2 linked regions of the Bdellovibrio bacteriovorus genome follow. The protein of the gene in region 1 binds, or shares a complex with, the protein of each later gene. Links are inferred from orthologs where the notes say so. Each region holds a gene or a part of one and is shown in the gene's direction. Other genes may lie near its edges.

What was found.
Region 2: the proteins of AZI87_RS11750 (region 1) and smc are in contact, whole or in part, in a crystal structure (PDB 3ZGX), measured with the Bacillus subtilis proteins. The link is inferred for Bdellovibrio bacteriovorus from one-to-one orthologs.

What each region holds. Positions count from the first base shown.
Region 1 is NZ_LUKD01000005.1:234,892-240,811, forward strand. What follows is about bases 920-3,835. They hold AZI87_RS11750 (segregation and condensation protein A), read left to right. Parts: upstream 920-1,836; coding sequence 1,837-2,835; downstream 2,836-3,835. Other genes in these bases: trpS (tryptophan--tRNA ligase), read left to right, coding at 920-1,821; scpB (SMC-Scp complex subunit ScpB), read left to right, coding at 2,838-3,835. In the rest of the region: AZI87_RS11740 (site-2 protease family protein), read left to right, coding at 137-799; more of trpS, read left to right, coding at 796-919; more of scpB, read left to right, coding at 3,836-4,367; AZI87_RS11760 (hypothetical protein), read left to right, coding at 4,333-4,899; AZI87_RS11765 (HTTM domain-containing protein), read left to right, coding at 4,896-5,813; AZI87_RS11770 (hypothetical protein), read left to right, coding at 5,877-5,920. UniProt on the Bacillus subtilis protein: Participates in chromosomal partition during cell division. May act via the formation of a condensin-like complex containing Smc and ScpB that pull DNA away from mid-cell into both cell halves.
Region 2 is NZ_LUKD01000008.1:241,394-248,564, forward strand. Bases 1,902-6,068 are described here. They hold smc (chromosome segregation protein SMC), read left to right. Parts: upstream 1,902-2,280; coding sequence 2,281-5,868; downstream 5,869-6,068. Other genes in these bases: AZI87_RS15785 (hypothetical protein), read left to right, coding at 1,902-2,028; dbpA (ATP-dependent RNA helicase DbpA), read right to left, coding at 5,954-6,068. Also shown: ppdK (pyruvate, phosphate dikinase), read left to right, coding at 1-951; more of AZI87_RS15785, read left to right, coding at 1,507-1,901; more of dbpA, read right to left, coding at 6,069-7,171. UniProt on the Bacillus subtilis protein: Required for chromosome condensation and partitioning.

The sequences.
Region 1 (5,920 bases):
TCAAAGAATTTATTCAAGGCCTTGGAAAGACGAGAGCTTTTCTCTTAACAAGCTGTGTTACACTGTTTGCACTTTAATTGAGCAAGTGATTCGACATACTAGACAAGGGTCTAGGTGTGATTTAGCGTGAGGTGATATGGATTTCGTCGAGATTGGCGCCAAGATTGGTATTTATTTTATCCCGTTCCTTTTTGCACTCTGTTTTCACGAGTATGCACACGGTTGGGTTGCGCGTCGTCGTGGTGACAACACGGCGGAAATGATGGGTCGTCTGACGATGAACCCGATTGCGCACATGGATATGATTGGAACTTTGGTGCTTCCGATTATTTCAATCGTTTTAGCGACGCCGATCTTTTTCGGTTGGGCAAAACCGGTTCCAGTCAACGAGCGGAATTTAAAAAATCCCCGCGTGGATATGTTCTGGATTGCATTGGCCGGTCCTCTTTCGAATATCCTTTTGGCGATTGTGGGTTCGACATTGATCGCGATCGTCGCGAAGTATTTCTTGGGGGCTTCGTATGCAAGTGGCCTTATCGAAATCTTAAAAACCTTTATCGTGACGAATCTTTTCCTGGCGTTCTTTAATATTCTTCCTTTACATCCGCTGGATGGAGGAAAAGTTTTGGCTCGTTTTCTTCCAGCTCAATTGAATTATAAGCTCGAGCAAAACGAACACATTACAAGCATGATTTTGATGGCTTTGGTTTTAACAGGAGCTTTGCGTATTCTCGCGATCCCTGTTTTCTGGAGCTATAACAATCTTGTCGGTCTTGCCTTAGGGGGCTTTGGTATATGAGTTCTGACGTGGTTCAAACCCCACCACCTGCACCTGTAAAAAAACTGCGCGTTATGTCTGGCATGCGCGTCACCGGTCGTTTGCACATCGGTCACTATTGGGGTGCGCTCCAAAACTGGCTGACTTTGCAGAATGAGTACGAGTGTTTTTTCGGGGCGATGGATTGGCATGGAATGACCACGGCCTACAAGTCGCCCAAAGAAATCACACCATGGACTCGTGAAATGGTGGCGGAATTCTTGGCTTGGGGAATCAATCCCGAGAAGGCGACGATCTTTATTCAAAGCCGTGTTCCCGAGCACTTGGAACTTTTCATGATTTTCTCAAACATGGTTCCGATGGGCTGGCTTGAGCGCGTGAATACGTGGAAAGACGCTATTGAAGAAATGAAAGCCAACGACACCCACAATTTGGGTCGTTTTGCCTATCCAGTTTTGCAAGCGGCAGATATCGCTATCTATCGCGCCAACGCCGTTCCGGTGGGGGCCGATCAGGTGTCGCACCTAGAATTAGCGCGTGAGTTGGTCCGTCGCTTCAATCATTTATATAAAGCGAAATTGCCAGAGATGAATCCGCTATTGACAGAGATTCCTCTGGTGCCGGGTCTTGACGGTCGTAAGATGTCAAAGTCTTACGGGAACACATTGTTCTTAACTGAAGACACGGAAAAAGATTTGAAGAAAAAAGTAAATCTGATGGTCACAGATCCTGCGCGCGTTCGTCGCGAAGATCCAGGAGAGCCGACGAAGTGTTCGGTGTATGGCTATCATAAACTCTATTCATCAGCCGATGATATCGCCTGGGTGGAACAAGGATGTCGCACAGCAGGAATCGGTTGCGGAGACTGTAAAGGTCGCTTGGCTGCCAACATCGAAAAACTTTCGGTGGGCCCAAGAGAAAAGAAAAAAGAATTGTTGAATAATCCAGGTCAGCTTGATTCAATCATCGACGCTGGATGCGACAAAGCGCGCAAGGAAGCCCAAAAGACATTAGAGATAGTTCGTTCCAGTATGAAATGGTAGAGGGGATCCAATTTCATGAGTATTACAGTTCAGTTGCCTAAATTCGAAGGACCGCTGGGGCTTCTTCTTTATCTTATTCGTAAAGAAGAAATGGACATCATGGATATTAAAATCCATGAGATCACCAAGCAGTATCTTGATTACATCAAATTGATGAAGGAATTGGATCTTGAAGTCGCCGGCGAATTCGTGGCGATGGCTTCCACTTTGATTCAAATTAAATCTCGCATGCTTCTTCCTCAGTACGATGAAAACGGCGAGGTTGTTGAAGCAGAAGATCCACGTAAAGAACTGGTACAAAAACTTTTGGAATACCAAAAGTATCAAGAAGCCGCGAAGCTATTGTACGAGCGCCCACTGGTAGGTCGTGACGTGTGGTTGCGTGGAACTCGTGAGTCTTTAGATCAAAAAGAAGAAGAGATTATTTTAGAAGAAAACGCCCTGTTTTCTTTGATCTCAACTTACCGTAAAGTTTTGCGTTCGGTTAAAAAGAAAGTGCATCAAGTGGCGGCGAAGGCGCAGTCTATCGCCAGCCGTGTCTTGGAAATCAAAGACCGCTTAATCGTGGGCCAACGCCTGACGATGATGGAATTGGTGACGGCGACAGAAGATCGCGCCCGCCAAGCTTTGATCACTTTCTTGTCATTGTTAGAGCTTGGAAAAATGGGTTTTGTAGGTCTTTACCAGACAGAAGCTTACGCGGATATCTGGGTGGATGCGAAGAAACCAATCGAAACAGACGTTTTGGCCCGCGTGGAAGAATACGATTCTATGCGTGCGGATCAAGTCGCTGAAAAGATGATGGAAGAATCCAAGAAAATTCAGGAGGACGAAGAGTTCCTTCTGACAGATGCAGAAGATAAGTTGGAAGAAGCCAACCCTCAAATGCAATTGGGCTTTATTGAGGATGGATCCTCTGCTGAAGCTACAGAATCAGGTCTAGATATCGCCACGGACGACGAGATCCTAGCAATGGAAAACGAACTATTTAAAGACGACGCAACGGAAGTATAAAGATGGCGAGAAAAAAGAAAAATCTTGAAGCACCAGTTGAAGCAGAAGCTGAAACAGCAGTGATGGAGGCGGAAGTTGAAGCCGCTGAAGTTGAAACTGAAGCCGAAGCAGTTGAACTTTCTGAATCTGAAAACGAAAATGCGTTCGAAGACATGGAGCTAGACGGTATTGAGTCTGATGCTTCGGTCTTTTTAAATGAAGAAGAAGAGTCTGAAGGTTTCCTTCCGGAAGCCAGTGAAGATGATGTGGCAGAAATGGAAGCGGAAGCTTCTGAAGAAGAAGATGTTTCTGTTGAAGGAACTGAACTTGATAATTTTGACTCTGCCGAAATTGAAGAAGTTGAATTCGTTGAAGAAGAGCGTCTTGAAAGCATCGTAGAAAGCGTTCTTTTTGCCAGTGACCGTCCGGTGAGCTTGGCCTCTTTAAAGCTTCTTTTTAAAGGTACCAACATCCGCGGTGATAAAATTCGCAGAGCCTTGGATCAATTGGCCGTGGAATACGCGGGTGGACGTCGTGGTGTGACTTTGGAAGAAGTTCCAGGTGGTTACCAACTGCGCACTAAAATCGATAACATGGAATTCCTAAAACGCACTTTGAAGGCTCGTCAATTCAAGCTTTCAGGTCCGGCATTAGAAGTGCTTTCTATCGTCGCCTACAAACAACCGACAGTTAAGGCCGAGATCGATGAAATCCGTGGTGTGGAATCGGGTCACTTATTGCGTGCTTTGATGGAAAAGAACTTGGTGAGCTTTGAAGGTAAATCAGAGCTTCCAGGTCGTCCAATGCAATACGGAACTACAAAAAAATTCCTAGAAATCTTCGGCCTTCGTTCGATCAAAGAACTTCCGACATTGTCGCAAATCGACGAATTGTTGCCTGAAGGTATCGACGAGCAACAAGCTGAAGAAAAACCAACATTGGCATCCATCACAGATTCCATGTCTGAAACTTTCGTGGGTGCTTACTCGCAAGGCGAAGACGAATTGATGAAGATTCAAGAACAACTTGAAGATATCGCGACGACGACAAACTTCTTCGAAGAAGAAAAACGTCGTCAGGCTGAAAAACGTGATCAAGAGCGCGCCCAAAACATCCGTGATGCTTTGGCGTTCGGAGAACCTGTTTCCACTCGCGATGCAAACTGGTTGAAGAAGTACGATGAGGCCTTGGCTGCAGGTACGACTTTGGTAGCCATCGCGGCTGACAAAAAAGCGAACTTCATGAAATCAACCCCAGGCTCAGCAGAAGGTGCTTCAACAGAAGTATCGGAAGGTGATAGCGTTGAGGAAGCCTTGATTGCAGAAGCTGCGGCAGAAAATGAAGAAATGAACGCTGATGGGGAGACTCTAGAAGGCGAAGTTTCTGAAGAGCTTGCCGAGGCATTAGAGTCCTTCGACAACGATGAAGATTTAGATGAAGCTTCTGACGATCAACTTTTTGCTGACAGCGATGAAGAGTCAGCGGAAGATGAGGAATTGCCATTCCTAGGAGAAGCTGATGACATTGACGAAGAAGGGGATGCTTCCGTTTAAGGTTTTATTAAGCCTTTGGATTGTCTATAACATCTTTACTATGTTCGTAATGCCCAACGTAGGTGCCTACTTTGGGCGCGTGACTTCAAAATTTATCACGCCCTACGCAAACACCGTGGGGCTGAACGCCAGCTGGAATTTCTTTTCCCCAGATCCTGCCCACACAATGTATGTTCGCTATACGATTCGTTACTCTGATGAAGAAGGTAACGATATCAAAGAGCCTATCGATGGTTATTTCCCGGCCGAAAAAAACAAAGGCATCTCGAGCGCCACAAGAAAACGTGAACTCTATGCCATGCGCTTTATGGTGATTGAACCAAAACGTTTGCGCGTCTTATATGGCCCTTGGCTGTGTAAGCAGTACCCTGGGGCCAGCTCTGTCGAGATGGAGCACGTGATTGAAACCGTACCACCTTTAGATCAAGTCGTTTTCAGAAAAGACGAAACCGTGAAGGATCTTTCTCAAGAGCTGCAGTACGTGCGTGAATACTATTCTTGCACCGGTGGTGCGGATGAGGAGGCTTTATGATTAAAGCATCTTTTAAAAATCTGTGGCAGAAATGGGATCAGTTCTGGTTTGCTCCGCAAAACCTTTTAGGTCTGGCGTATATGCGCATTCTTCTTTGCGGAACGATGGTGTATCTGTATGTCGTGCGGTCTTTTAACTTGGGTTATTATGGTGATAATGCATGGATTCCGCGCTCCATGGCTTTAGAGATCATGCCCGATCTGTATCGTCCTTTGTTCTTATGGGCCTTCTGGCCCGACTCAATGAATATGATCATGCACTCGTTGCTGGTGGTTTTTTTAATCCTTCTGACCCTCGGGATCGGGGGACGTTGGTTGATGTGGGCAGCTTGGATCATTAATGCGGGTTTTATTCAGCGCAATTATTCAGTGAACTTCGGGGCGGATATTATCGCGGCTCTGTTTTTATTTTATATGTCCTTCACGCAGTCCTGCGAAAGATTGAGTGTGCTCAATTTGATCCGTAAGAAAAGCACGTTTAAATCTTCAGACACGATCAGCTCAATGATGATTCGCATGATGCAGGTGCAGATTGCCGTTCTTTACGCTTACACGGGTTGGGAAAAGCTCAAAGGCGGAAGCTGGTGGGACGGCACAGCCCTGTGGAGTGTGATGGCGAATCCTCAAATGACGACTTTTGATTTTTCATTCTTAAGAAGTATTCCGTGGGTGATTCCAGTCATTGCTTACTTGACGATTATTTTTGAGATCTATTTTCCAGCGATGGTGGCTTGGCCGAAGACACGCAATCTGTGGTTGCTCTTAGGTGTGTTCTTCCACGCAGGAATTGGGATTTTTATGGGGTTGGGACCTTTTGCAACGACGATGGTGTCGACATACTTCCTTTTCTTGGACCCTCTCATTTTGGAACGCGCGCTGAAAGGACCTAAGCACCTTTTTGCGTCTCAAAACTAGATTTATTTAATTTCCGGTCCAAGTCTTCCGATCTCTCATATATCCTGGATAGGTGGGGGATCTATGAAATCTATAGTTCAGGGAGCAGCTTTATTAAGCCTTACTTT
Region 2 (7,171 bases), on another replicon or contig:
CGTACAGAGCACATGTTCTTCGGTGCGGACCGTATCGATGCCGTTCGTGAAATGATTATCGCGGATAATAAATCAGACCGTGAAAAAGCCTTGGTTAAACTGCTGCCCATGCAACGTGATGACTTCTATCAGTTGTTTAAGATCATGGACGGTTTGCCAGTGACGATTCGTTTGTTGGATCCACCTCTTCATGAGTTCGTGCCTCACACAGACGAAGAAACTAAAGAATTGGCAAAACGTTTGGGCACGGACTACGAACGTCTTCGCGCGAAAGTAAAATCTTTGCACGAGTTCAATCCGATGTTGGGTCACCGTGGTTGCCGCTTGGCGATCACGTTCCCAGAGATTTATCAAATGCAAGTGCGCGCGATTGCGGAAGCGGCTTGTATGTTGATTGGTGAAGGTAAAAAACTTGTTCCTGAAATCATGATCCCCCTTGTGGCGACGGATAAGGAATTGGACATCCTTCGTGTATCGGCGATCAACGAAGTGAAGAAAGTACAGCAAGAAAAGGGTGTGAAGTTCGACTATCTAGTAGGAACTATGATCGAGCTTCCACGTGCCGCTATCACAGCAGATGCGATCGCTGAATACGCGGACTTCTTCAGTTTCGGTACGAATGACTTAACTCAAACGACATTGGGTCTTTCTCGCGATGACTCCGGTCGCTTCTTGGGTTCATATGTTTCTTCCGGCATCTTGCCTAAAGATCCATTCATGTCGATCGATCAAACGGGCGTAGGTTCGTTGGTGAAGATGGGAACAGAGTTGGGCCGTCGTACGAAGCCAGACTTGAAAGTCGGCGTGTGCGGTGAGCACGGTGGTGATCCAGAATCTATCGAGTTCTTCCACAAGGTTGGACTTGATTACGTCTCTTGCTCTCCATTCCGTGTCCCCATCGCGCGCCTAGCCGCAGCTCGCGCCGCCCTTTTAGGAAAGAAACTCCATTAAGGTGCCTGCTTCTTTTTTGGGTCTACGCTGCAGCATTGTTGCGGGGCCCTTAAGAAGTACGGAATGTTTTTAAATAAGAAAAAGCCGCTTTCAACGAGCGGCTTTTTTATTTGATGGCTCAGAGATCTTGAGCTCTGAGGATTTCATTTACTTTGTGAAGTAAGTGACTAGGATCGCAAAGATCATCGTTGAGAAAAGAATCTTGAACGCGATTTCGCCATTAGAAACTCGCGGTCGTTATTCAGTTTCAGTTTTTTTGTACTGCATAGGTCCTCCTGAATATGAAGGTACTCTTGAATATCTTAAGGCCGAGTTAAAAGACGGATCTTCGCTATAAATTTATCGTAAAAACCCTGTTTCACTCTGAGACGGCTGTTCCGTCAGTGACACTTTAGGGGATGCCCTTTGTCGGCACTGTCAAAGCTGCAGACAGATTTAGGGTGTCTCACATTGATTCCACACTTAGTTAAGTTCATAGAATCAGGCGGGAAGTCGCCGTGCCAGTGTTCTTGGCAGACCCCTTGCTCTTACCTTAGTCATCAAGGAAAAAAATATATGAAAACAAACAATATCTTTTCGAAAATTTTTAAAGCCCTGGCTCTTGTTTCTTTGTCAGTGTTCCTAGTGAACTGTAGCAAGGACAACAAAAGCTCTACGACAAACACTGGTTACGTTATGCAAAATGGTATTTGCTATCAAAACGTAAACGGGCAGCTGATTCAGCAAGCAAATACTTCTCTTTGCTATAACAGCGGAAATGGCTACGTGATGCAAAATGGTCTTTGCTACCAAAACATCAACGGACAGTTGATCCAACAAGCTAATACGTCTTTGTGCTACACAAACACAGGCAGTTACGTTTACCAAAACGGCATGTGTTACCAATACGTGAACGGACAATACATCCAGCAAGCAAACACGTCGCTTTGCTCTGGCTACAATACAGGTGGTTATACAACTCAAGTTTGTAACGGGTACCACACTGATGGTTACCAATGGGTGAACTGCGGTGTTCAATTTAACTGCTCTGGTTACACTTTGATGAACCAGTCTGGTCAGATCACTCGCTGCCAATAGAACCTTGAACTTCCGAAAAGATATGCGGCGCACCACACATGGTGCGCCATTGTCTGTTTTGATATGCGTAAGAGCTAAGCAGATCTGATCCCTGAAGATATTGCGACGCGAAAAATACGCTCCCAACTCTGCCTAAGTTTTCAGCTTCCCTTCCTCTTTTGTAAGCCTGTTGTTGACATAGTTTCTAACTCTCGCGAGATTGAAATGGTCTTTGGTCTAGCTAGACCAAGGGCGGTATGAGGGGAATGTTTCGTGAGAATCAAAAAAATTGAACTGATTGGTTTTAAGTCATTTAAAGATCGCACCGTCATTCACTTTGATGCTGGTATCACTGGTATCGTGGGTCCGAATGGTTGCGGTAAATCCAATATCGTCGATGCCCTCATGTGGGTTATGGGTGAAATGTCTGCGAAAGATCTTCGTGGATCGCAAATGACTGACGTTATCTTCGGTGGTGCCGAAGGTTATGCTCCACTAGGTATGTGTGAAGTGTCTTTGACGCTTGAAAATGACGGTGGCGCTTTCCCAGCTAAATACATCAAACACACTGAGATCATGGTGACTCGTCGTCTTCACAGAAATGGTGAAGGGGAGTACTTCATCAATAAAGAACCTGCACGTTTGAAAGACGTGCAAGAGATCTTTATGGATACGGGTGCGGGCTCTAAAGGTTTCTCTATCATCGCTCAAGGTATGATCGGTAAGATCATCACCGCGAAACCTGAAGATCGTCGTATGCTTATCGAAGAAGCTGCCGGTATTACGAAGTTCAAAGCTCGTAAGAAAGAATCTCAACGTAAACTTCAGGCAACAGACCAAAACTTGGTGCGTTTGCAAGACATCATCGGAGAGTTGAAACGCCAAATCGATTCTTTGCAAAGACAAGCACAGCGTGCTGAGCGCTATCGCAACATCAAAAACCAAATCGAGGATTTGGATCTTTGGTTGTCTTCAGCTCAATACATCGAGTTGAAACGTGCGGCAGATGAAGCTCAAGCGATCTTCAATGAAGCGCAAAGCATGGAAGTCGAAGGTGAAACAAACCTTTCGACTCTTCAAGGTCAGTTGGAAGTTCTAAAATTGCAAATTCTTGAAAAAGAAAAGGCAGTAGAAGAACAACAAAACGAATTCTACACAAAGCAGTCTTCTGTTCAGAAAAAAGAGATGGAGATCCAAGAGCTTCGTTTCGAAATCGAACAGGCTCGCCGTAACGAACAAATGACAGGTACGATCTTGCAAGAACAGCAAGCTCGCCAGGAGCTTTTGGCTCGTGATAAAGCGCAACTTGAAGCGCAAGTGGCAGAACTGAAAGAAGAGTCGGAGTCTTTGACGGCGGCCTTCACAGAGAAAAACGACATCTACCAAAACTTCAACTCTCGCATTGCGGAAGTCGATGAAGAGTTGACGACGAAACGTCGTGAATTGTTCGCGGTCGGTCAGTCCGAATCTTCTTTGGATGCTCGCGTGAATTCATTGTCAGCACAAATCGCTGATTTGACAGAGCGCCAAGATAACGAACAACAAGTCGTGAACGAACTTCGCGAAAAACAAGTTGAGTTCGAAGCTCGTCGTAAAAAAGTATTCGGTGAGCTTGAAAAAGAACGCCAAATGCAATTGGACTTGGCTTCTGACGTAGACTCATTTGAAGCGAACAAAAAGATCCTGACAGAATCTGTGGCCGAGAAAAAAGCGGAAGTGGAGTCCTTCAAAGATTCTTTGAATGAAGTGGCTTCTCGCTTGTACGGTCTAGAGAACTTGCAAAACAACTTCGAGGGTTTCCAAGAAGGTGTGAAGCAAGTCATGCTATGGCAGAAAACTCGCACTCAAGAGTTGATGGCCGATGGTTCTGTAGTCACTCACTTCCAACCGGTTTCTGAGGTTGTTGAAGTTCCTGCAGAATACGAAGTGGCGATGGAAGCAGCATTGGGTTCACGCCTGCAAATGCTTCTTTCTTCAGATGCGAATATCGCGGTAGACGCGGTTACACATCTTAAAGAACAAAAATCAGGTCGCTCTAGCTTCCTATCTGCTAACGACAAAGGTTTGACGTTCAACCGTTCTGAAGCCCCTGTGGGTGAAGACGGTGTTCAAGCCATCCTTAAAGATGTTGTTCAAGCCGCTGATAAATTTAAAAACACAGTGACTTATATGTTGGACGGAGTTGCGATTGTTGACTCTATCCGCACGGCTTTGAATCTTCGTGCAAAATACGAAGGCTGGACATTCGTGACTCTTGACGGGGACACGTTGACAGCGGACGGAGTTTTGACGGGTGGTTCTTCTGAATCTGCGGATTCAGGTGTTTTGAAACGCCGTCGTGAAATCAAAGAATTGTCAGAGAAAAAAGACGAATTCGCCGGCAAGTTGCAATTGGCTCAAATGGTTTTGAAAAAGACAGAAGAGCAATTGGCAAATGTCTTGAATGATTTCGAAGGTGCGCAAAAACGTAAGATCGATCAAGAGATCAAAGTTACGGAGCTAAGAAAAGACCTCGAGCGCGCCGAAAACGAATTGGTAAACGCCCAAACAGCGGTAGAACGCCAAGAGCGCGAGCTTAAGAAAATCACAGAGCAAGTGGAACTTCAGGAACAAAAACTTGAAGAGTTGAACGAAGCTTTGATTGAAGCTCGTGAGAAGAAAGTTCTTCTTGAAGGTGAAGTTGAGTCTTTGAATACAGAGTTGAACTCAACTCGTACGGGCTTTGATGGCTTGCAAGCAGAAGTGACAGATCTTCAAGTGAAGTCGGCTTCTAAAACGCAAGAATACACAGGCGTTCTAAGACAGCTTGAGATGGTTTCTAAATCTTTGAGCGATCTGGATACTCAGCTAGCTCGCATGAGCGAAGAAGCTGAAGGTTACAACTCTCAGATGACTGAGAGCCAAGTGACTTTGGAAGAAAAGAAAATCGAATTTGAACGTCTTTTGACAGAAGTAGAGACTTTGAAACTTCAAGTGTCTCGCACAAAAGATGAATACGAAGTGATGTCTGAATCTGCACGCACGATCGAAGAAGAAGCAATGTCTTCTCAACGTGCGCGTAACGAAAGACAGCACAAAATGAACGACTCTCAACTAAAACTTGAGCAGGCGAAGATGAAAGAGCAGTACCTCATTGATTCTATTCGTGAGCGCTACATGCTAAATCTTCCGGACGTTGTTGAAAAATACGCAGATCGTGAAGGCGACTTCTCGACGGCAGATGCGGAATTGAAAGAGCTTCGTGAAAAACTCGCTAAGATCGGTGAGGTTAATCTTTCGGCGATCGAAGAGTACGAAGAAACAGCACAACGTTACGAGTTCTTGACGAAACAACACGCCGATTTGACCGAAGCGAAAGAACAGCTTCGCAAAGTGATCGACCGTATCAATAGAATCTGCTCGAAACGTTTCAAAGAGACGTTCGACCTTGTGAACGACAGATTCACTCGCGTATTCCCAGTGCTTTTCGGCGGTGGCGAAGCGAAGTTGGAATTGATCGAAAACGAAGAAAAAGGCGAGATGGGTATCGAGATCATCGCTCGTCCTCCGGGCAAAAAGATGCAAAACGTGTCTTTGATGTCAGGTGGAGAGAAAGCTTTGACTGCGGTCGCGCTGGTCTTCTCGATCTTCCTAGTAAAACCTTCTCCATACTGCTTGCTGGATGAGGTTGATGCTCCACTTGATGATGCGAACGTATTCCGTTTCAACGACCTTGTTCGTGAGATGGCAAAACGCTCTCAAATCATCGTAGTTACGCATAATAAACACACGATGGAAGTGGCTAAGAAACTTTACGGTGTGACGATGCAAGAGCGCGGTGTTTCGACAATGGTTTCTGTTTCTTTGCAGGACATCCACTAGTTCGAAATATAAATCAGATCAAAAAAGAAAACCCCAAAGGAAACTTTGGGGTTTTTTTATGCTTTCAATCAGCTCGCAAATCTTATCAGTGCTTTCTCACCGGAAATTTCGTGCCTTTGATCTTGCCATTGCGAAGATGGTCCATGGCTTGATTCACGGCCTTTCTGGAAATTGCGACATACGTGACTTTATCTAGTACTTCGATTTTACCTACATCGGTGGCTTTAAGCCCGGCTGTTCCTGTTAAAGCCCCCAGGATATCGCCAGGTCGTAACTTGTCTTTGCGTCCCCCCGAGATTGAAAGAGTCTGCATGCTTGGAAGAGTCATTCCAGTTAAGCCGTGCTGATTTTTATAACCTAACGAAGGGCGAAGAAGCTTTCCGCCTGTCAGTTTCTCAAGTTCTAAAAGTTTTAATGTGTCCTTGGGATTGGCTAGAGTTATAGAAACTCCCGAGCGACCGGCTCTTCCTGTGCGACCAATGCGATGAACGTAAGTTTCAGATTGTACGGGAAGGTCATAGTTTACGACCATCTCTAGGGCATCGATATCTAACCCACGAGCCGCCACATCGGTTGCGACTAGCAAAGTGATACTGCCGTTACGAAACATCGCCATCACTTGATCGCGCTCGCGCTGGTCAAGATCGCCATGCAACCCACCACAAGGAACATCATTCTTTTCGATAGCAGCGACAACTTCGTTAACGGTCGCTTTCATATTGCAGAAGATGATTGTCGATTTTGAAGGATGCTGTTGCAACACGCGCATCAGAACGTTCAGCTTTTCATCCTCACGAGCGTCGTAAACGATCTGCTCAATGGAAGAGCTTTCTCCCTCGGGATCGGCGATCTGAACAGGCACAGGATGGCGCTGATAGCTTTTACTTAAAGCTTGAATGGATTCAGGAAAAGTTGCTGAAAACAAAGCGGTTTGGCGTTTCGGGGGAAGCCCTTTCATGATCGCACGGATTTCTTTTTCAAAACCCATTTCCAGCATTTTATCGGCTTCGTCAAAAACCACTGTAGCCACATCATTCAGATCAATACGATCTCGCGTGATATGGTCTAAGATTCTTCCCGGAGTTCCTACGGCAATGTGAACTCCGTTTTCCAAAGATTGCGCTTGGTCCCGACCGGTCTGACCGCCGATGAGAGGAAGAACTTTAAGGCCTACAAACTTGCGGCCCCATTTGCGGATTTCCGTAACAACCTGGGTGGCAAGTTCCCGAGTCGGGCAGATGATCAATGCCTGAATGTTCTGATTTTCAAGATTCACTTTATTCAAGATCGGTAGTGAAAACGC